DNA from 2 places in the Alkalibacterium iburiense genome. Region 2 is predicted to be linked to the other one. Evidence: a T-box and tRNA genes for the amino acid it is inferred to sense, from the RefSeq annotation. Region 2 holds a T-box; the other holds one or more tRNA genes.
The links. The T-box of region 2 lies ahead of tyrS (tyrosine--tRNA ligase). A T-box ahead of a tRNA ligase gene usually reads a tRNA of that ligase, here a tRNA-Tyr.

Region 1: it encodes a tRNA-Tyr, which carries the amino acid that the T-box ahead of tyrS (tyrosine--tRNA ligase) is inferred to sense. The anticodon was not compared.

The regions. Positions count from the first base shown of each region.
Region 1 covers NZ_BAAACW010000074.1:1,107-4,473, reverse strand. Annotated here, with positions in the region: gene msrA (peptide-methionine (S)-S-oxide reductase MsrA) at 1-188, shown strand, start outside; tRNA gene ABDZ53_RS06475 (tRNA-Val) at 315-387, shown strand; tRNA gene ABDZ53_RS06470 (tRNA-Lys) at 398-470, shown strand; tRNA gene ABDZ53_RS06465 (tRNA-Leu) at 499-580, shown strand; tRNA gene ABDZ53_RS06460 (tRNA-Thr) at 605-677, shown strand; tRNA gene ABDZ53_RS06455 (tRNA-Gly) at 685-756, shown strand; tRNA gene ABDZ53_RS06450 (tRNA-Leu) at 793-878, shown strand; tRNA gene ABDZ53_RS06445 (tRNA-Arg) at 888-961, shown strand; tRNA gene ABDZ53_RS06440 (tRNA-Pro) at 971-1,044, shown strand; tRNA gene ABDZ53_RS06435 (tRNA-Met) at 1,062-1,135, shown strand; tRNA gene ABDZ53_RS06430 (tRNA-Ile) at 1,155-1,228, shown strand; tRNA gene ABDZ53_RS06425 (tRNA-Met) at 1,320-1,392, shown strand; tRNA gene ABDZ53_RS06420 (tRNA-Asp) at 1,423-1,495, shown strand; tRNA gene ABDZ53_RS06415 (tRNA-Gly) at 1,508-1,578, shown strand; tRNA gene ABDZ53_RS06410 (tRNA-Ile) at 1,611-1,684, shown strand; tRNA gene ABDZ53_RS06405 (tRNA-Glu) at 1,697-1,768, shown strand; tRNA gene ABDZ53_RS06400 (tRNA-Ser) at 1,780-1,869, shown strand; tRNA gene ABDZ53_RS06395 (tRNA-Met) at 1,879-1,951, shown strand; tRNA gene ABDZ53_RS06390 (tRNA-Asp) at 2,061-2,133, shown strand; tRNA gene ABDZ53_RS06385 (tRNA-Phe) at 2,150-2,222, shown strand; tRNA gene ABDZ53_RS06380 (tRNA-Tyr) at 2,233-2,313, shown strand; tRNA gene ABDZ53_RS06375 (tRNA-Trp) at 2,319-2,389, shown strand; tRNA gene ABDZ53_RS06370 (tRNA-His) at 2,464-2,536, shown strand; tRNA gene ABDZ53_RS06365 (tRNA-Gln) at 2,544-2,615, shown strand; tRNA gene ABDZ53_RS06360 (tRNA-Cys) at 2,648-2,719, shown strand; tRNA gene ABDZ53_RS06355 (tRNA-Leu) at 2,737-2,821, shown strand; gene ABDZ53_RS06350 (VOC family protein) at 2,990-3,367, shown strand, end outside.
Region 2 covers NZ_BAAACW010000122.1:419-3,785, forward strand. Annotated here, with positions in the region: gene ABDZ53_RS09890 (DUF1002 domain-containing protein) at 1-706, shown strand, start outside; gene tyrS (tyrosine--tRNA ligase) at 798-2,063, opposite strand; T-box leader at 2,138-2,340, opposite strand; gene ABDZ53_RS09900 (glycoside hydrolase family 31 protein) at 2,624-3,367, shown strand, end outside.

The DNA.
Region 1 (3,367 bases), on a different contig from region 2:
AACAAGCCCTACAAGAAAGTGGCAAATTCAGTTCACCTATTGTTACCCAGATAGAAGAAGCAAAACCTTTTTATCCAGCAGAAGATTATCATCAAGATTTTTATAAAAAAGAGTCTGCTCATTATAAACGATATAGTGTCGGTTCCGGCCGTGCAGGCTTTATTTCAAGACATTGGACTGAAGAATAAGCGACTTAAAACCCTCTCTTGGCAATTAATTTTAAAAAAATTAAAAAAGTGATTGACAAGAGAGGAATAAGTTTGTATGATATAAGAGTTGCTGAAATAAGTAGGCGATAAATTGTTTGCTATAATGGGGACTTAGCTCAGTTGGGAGAGCATCTGCCTTACAAGCAGAGGGTCAGCGGTTCGAGCCCGTTAGTCCCCATTATCATACCGAGCCATTAGCTCAGTCGGTAGAGCATTTGACTTTTAATCAAAGGGTCGCAGGTTCGATTCCTGCATGGCTCATTATAAAAGAACAAACCTTTTATATAATGCGGGTGTGGCGGAATCGGCAGACGCACTAGATTTAGGATCTAGCGCTTAACGGCGTGGGGGTTCAAGTCCCTTCACCCGCATAGCATTATTAACTTAATGCACAAGCCGGCTTAGCTCAGTTGGTAGAGCAACTGATTTGTAATCAGTGGGTCGAGGGTTCAACTCCTTTAGCCGGCATAGTCACGCGGAAGTAGTTCAGTGGTAGAACACCACCTTGCCAAGGTGGGGGTCGCGGGTTCGAATCCCGTCTTCCGCTTATTGCTTTTAAAGAGTAATAATTAAAGTCATTCCTGCCGGGGTGGCGGAATAGGTAGACGCACAGGACTTAAAATCCTGCGGAGAGTTGTCTCCGTGCCGGTTCGATTCCGGCCCTCGGCATAAAAAACAGCACCCTTAGCTCAATTGGATAGAGTACCTGACTACGAATCAGGCGGTTAGAGGTTCGACTCCTCTAGGGTGCATTACATAAACGGGAATTAGCTCAGCTTGGTAGAGCACTTGGTTTGGGACCAAGGGGTCGCAGGTTCGAATCCTGTATTCCCGATTTATAGTTTTTAACATGGCGGTGTAGCTCAGCTGGCTAGAGCGTACGGTTCATACCCGTGAGGTCGTGGGTTCGATTCCCTCCGCCGCTATAATCAGGAACATCTCGAAGGACCTTTAGCTCAGTTGGTTAGAGCAAACGGCTCATAACCGTTCGGTCGCAGGTTCGAGTCCTGCAAGGTCCATTGTTCTAACTGCATGGGTTTAATCCATTCAGTTGAAAGCAATAAAGGTCACTTGGACAGTTGTCCGGGGAATGATTATCTATTATATTATCTCGGAGTAGAGCAGCTGGCAGCTCGTCGGGCTCATAACCCGGAGGTCGCAGGTTCAAATCCTGCCTCCGCAATTGCACCACATGCAAGATTAAGAAAGTATTGGCCCCGTAGTGTAGCGGTTACCACGTCTGCCTGTCACGCAGAAGATCGCCGGTTCGAATCCGGTCGGGGTCGTTGGAATAATATGCGGGTGTAGTTTAGTGGTAAAACTACAGCCTTCCAAGCTGTTGTCGGGAGTTCGATTCTCCCTACCCGCTTTATACTTAATTATAAGTATGTGAAATAAATAGGGCCTATAGCTCAGCTGGTTAGAGCGCACGCCTGATAAGCGTGAGGTCGGTGGTTCGAGTCCACTTAGGCCCATTAGAAAAATAAGGCCCCTTGGTCAAGTGGTTAAGACACCGCCCTTTCACGGCGGTATCACGGGTTCGAATCCCGTAGGGGTCATGTTACATTTTGGAGGATTACCCAAGTCCGGCTTAAGGGAACGGTCTTGAAAACCGTCAGGCGTGTCAAAGCGCGCGTGGGTTCGAATCCCACATCCTCCTTTATATTATCGCGGAGTAGAGCAGCTGGCAGCTCGTCGGGCTCATAACCCGGAGGTCGCAGGTTCAAATCCTGCCTCCGCAATTTTCTATAAATGCCTAACGCAATAGAGGTTATCCTTGTTACCAAATGAAGAGGTGACAAACACGATGCACGTGGACACTGGTCTGCCGTGTATCTTTAAACATTTATTGGCCCCGTAGTGTAGCGGTTACCACGTCTGCCTGTCACGCAGAAGATCGCCGGTTCGAATCCGGTCGGGGTCGTAGTCAAATGAATCTTGGCGCTGTAGCTCAGTTGGTAGAGCAACGGATTGAAGCTCCGTGTGTCGGCAGTTCGACTCTGTCCAGCGCCATATAAATTACGGAGGGATAGCGAAGTGGCCAAACGCAGCGGACTGTAAATCCGTTCCTTCGGGTTCGTAGGTTCAAATCCTACTCCCTCCACTTCTAGGGGTATAGTTTAATGGCAAAACAACGGTCTCCAAAACCGTTGATGTGGGTTCGACTCCTGCTACCCCTGTTACTTCCTTACTATTATATTTAACTTTCTTATGAGTTATGATATAATGAGTGACGGATAGTTTTAATTTAATGGCGATTGTGGCGAAGTGGTTAACGCATCGGGTTGTGGTCCCGACATTCGTGGGTTCGATTCCCATCAGTCGCCCTTTGATTGGGCTATGGCCAAGCGGTAAGGCAACGGTTTTTGGTACCGTCATTCCCAGGTTCGAATCCTGGTAGCCCAGTATTTACAACTTAATACTTTCTTTATTAAGATGGCGGTATAGCCAAGTGGTAAGGCAGAGGTCTGCAAAACCTTCATTCACCGGTTCAAATCCGGTTACCGCCTTATCTTTATGAACTCAAGCCGGCGTGGCGGAATTGGCAGACGCGCTGGACTCAAAATCCAGTGCCCGTTGAGGGCGTGCCGGTTCGATCCCGGCCGCCGGTATGCGAAACAAACAGATTAAACCCTATTCTCTTTTTAGAGGTATGGGTTTTTTTATTTGCTCAAAATGATGTAGTCTCCCCAAGAGGAATGAATGGTTTAAAATGTAAGCGTTTCTTATTTGTGATAAAATGATTCTGCTACATGACAAATGTTTGAGGAGAGTGCTGTATGGATAAACAATCAAAAATAGAACCTAAAGTTGTTACGCAAATTGGGTTTATAGTGAAAGACATAGGAGAGACGACGCGTTCATTTGCCGAATTCTTTGGAGTGGATATTCCAGAAATCAATTGGACTGGTGAATATAAGGAAGCTCAGCAGCAGTATAAAGGAAAACCTGTTGAATCAAGAGCGAAGCAAACCTTTTTTGAGATGGAGAATATTCAACTCGAATTAATAGAACCGGATGACGGTCCTAGTACATGGCGTGATCATTTAGAACAACATGGAGAAGGGGTTCATCACATTGCGTTTGTAGTTAAGGATATGAAACAAACGGTTAAAACATTAGAAGGTTTAAATATGCCGGTTATTCAAAAAGGGGAG
Region 2 (3,367 bases):
CACAGGATCCGGCAGCACGGCCAGTATGATCTCTTCCGTTCTCGTTCAGCGCGAAAACGAAGGAGAAGGCGTGACGGTTATTATAGAAACGCCCGACGACATTACTCAGATCACTGAAGAACAGTATATAAACGCAGCCATCACAGCCGGTGTGGAAGACGTGACGATTATGGTTGCCAGTATCCGCCCTGTAACAGGTGAGAGCGCCTTGACTGGTATTTATAAAGCATTTGACGTGAATGGGGAAGACTTAGACCAAGACCGTATGGAAGTGGCTCAGGAAGAATTGGAAACCACAAACCAAATCGCTCAAGAAAACAGCGATGAGGAAGACTTTGATACCTCACGATTCGACCAGGCCATAGTCGAAATTAAGCAGCAGTTGGCTGATTTTCGGGACCGCCAAGATGAACTGGCTACTCGAGAAGAGATTGAACAAATCATTAATGATGCTTTAGCTAACAACGACTTGCAAAACGTGATTTCGCAGGATCAAATTGACCGGTTGCTGGCCTTCTTCGAGAGGTACCAACAAACAGGCGCCATTGATTCTGCTCAAGTAAGAGAACAACTGGAACAATTCTCCAATGATTTGCGCGACCGTTTCGGAGACGTCTGGCAGCAGGCAGAAGACAGTGGACTCATTGATCAAATCGGAAACTTCTTCCGTCAGATTTGGGATGCCATTAGAGGATTATTCAATTAACACAGGAAAGCCGTAAGAGTCAATCGATGACTTTTACGGCTTTTTTATAGGTAAAAAAGAAGCCATCGCCAAAGCGACAGCTCCTCATAAATTAGACTAAATGAACTAGGAAATATTTTTTCTTTCCACGTCTGACAATAATGAATCGTCCGTCAAAACTATCGGTTTCAGAAACCGTGTAGTCGACGTCTTTAATCTGAACACCTTTTATACGAATCGCTCCGTTTTTAATGTCTTCACGTGCTTGTCGACGAGACGGTTCAATCCCTGTCACATCAACCAAAAATTCCACAATATTTCGTTCTTCTTTTGGCGCTTCAGATGACGGGACATCTTTAAAAGTCGATTCAATCTGTTCAGCCGTTAAATCCTGAATGTCACCTGAGAACAAAGCTTGAGAAATTTGAATCGCTTCATCCAATGCTTCCTGGCTGTGTACAAAACGCGTCATCTCTTCAGCTAAGGTTTTTTGAGCCGCACGTTTGTGAGGTTCTGTTTCTACCTGTTTTTCAAGGTCCTCAATTTCTTCTTTAGATAAGAATGTGAAGTACTTCAAGTATTTAATCACATCTCGGTCATCCTGGTTAAACCAGAACTGGTAAAACTCATAAGGAGTCGTTTGCTCCGGATCCAGCCAAATCGCTCCATCGGCAGACTTACCAAATTTCGTTCCATCAGCCTTTAATAACAATGGAATAGTCAGCCCGAATGCTTTAGCATCAGCGCCTTCTTTTTTGCGAATCAAATCCAATCCGGCTGTAATATTACCCCACTGATCCGATCCGCCGATTTGAAGTTGCACATCTTCATGTTTAAACAAATGCAAGAAGTCAATGGACTGAATAATCTGGTAGCTGAATTCTGTAAAGGAGATACCCGTGTCCAAACGTGTCGCAACGACTTCTTTTGCCAGCATGGTATTGATATTGAATTCTTTTCCGTAATCTCTTAAAAAGTCTAAAAAGGTTAAGGAACCTAACCAATCGTAGTTATTGACTAATTTAATGCCTGACTCATCAGAGCCTGCTTTAAACAAATGGCGCATTTGAGCGCTTAATTTATCTGCATTCTCTTGAATTTTATTCATGCTTTGAAGGACACGTTCAGAATTTCGTCCACTTGGATCACCAATAGACCCCGTCCCGCCTCCAATTAAAATAACAGGCTTATGTCCGGCTAACTGGAATCTTTTTAAAATCATAAAAGGAATCAAGTGACCGACGTGCATGCTGTCACCGGAAGGATCAATCCCACAGTATAAGGCTATGCTTTTTTCATCCGTTAGTTCACGTAGCCCTTCTTCGTCTGTCTGCTGGTTAATGGCTCCGCGCCATTCCAGTTCATCAATGATATTCATCTCTTTTCCTCCAATAGTTTAGTATATAGTTATTAAGAACAATAAAAAAAGCCCCGCAAAAAGCCAATGCTTTTCACCGGGACGAACAGTGCCGTGGTACCACCCAAATTAAAACAGATTCAGTCATCTGTTTCACTCATACCCATAACGCTGGGCTGCGTCTCAAAGAGAATGCTCCTAGGTGTAATTCGTGTCGCTTGGTCATACGGATTTTCACCACCCATCCGCTCTCTAAAAAAGAACCAAACCCACTACTGTGCCTACTCACTGCTTCATCTATTTATACCCGTAAGTATAAGGGAAAAAGGGGATGAAGTCAATCGCCAAAACAGAAACCGCTGTTGACTTTTCAACTAAACTATTTAGTATTAAAAGTCAAAGCAGCCGACTTCTATAACAAAGCCATTCACAAAGATATTGAAGAAAAATACTTTTCTGTTTTCGAATAACTTAAATAGGAATGCTAGTAAAAAAGAATCTCTGCATACTAGTTGCATGCAGAGATTCTTTTTGTGTATGCTAAACTATGACTAGGTTATTTTATGAAAGGATGAAAACGATTGGTAAAAAACAGAAAAGATATATTTAAAATGGATGCTCATCCCGTTGCACCAGAAGAATCAGTCGTGACATGGAAGAATTACCGTTTTACCGTTTTGACACCCGCTCTGATTAGAATAGAGTATGATCCTAACGGCGAATTCGAAGATATGGCAACACAAACCGTTTTAAATCGTGATTTTGAAACACCTGAATTTGACGTGAAAGATACGGATGAAATGCTCGAAATATTAACCGAAAAAGCTCATCTTATTTTTCATAAAGAAGAAGGAGGGTTTACCAAGTATAACCTTCGGATTGAAGCACTTGGAAATTACAGTTTGTATCACAGTACGTGGTATTTTGGAGAAACACCAGAAACCTTAAAAGGAACCGCCCGTACATTAGATTTCCAAGATGGAGCCATTGAATTAGAAGAAGGCTTAATGAATAAAAACGGTTATTCTATCATTGATGATAGTAAATCCATGATTTTGACCAATGATGGTTGGGTAGAAGAAAGACCTGACGGCATAGTAGATACGTACTTTTTCGGCTACGGAAGAGACTATTTAAGAACCTTAAAAGATTATCATTACCTTGCAGGAAAAACGCCTAAGCTTCCAAGGTATGCTTTAGGGAACTGGTGGAGCCGTTATTACCCTTATAGTCAAGATGGCTACAAGCAGTTAATCAATAAATTTAAAGAAAAAGACATCCCATTTTCTGTTGCAGTCATTGATATGGACTGGCACATCACAGAT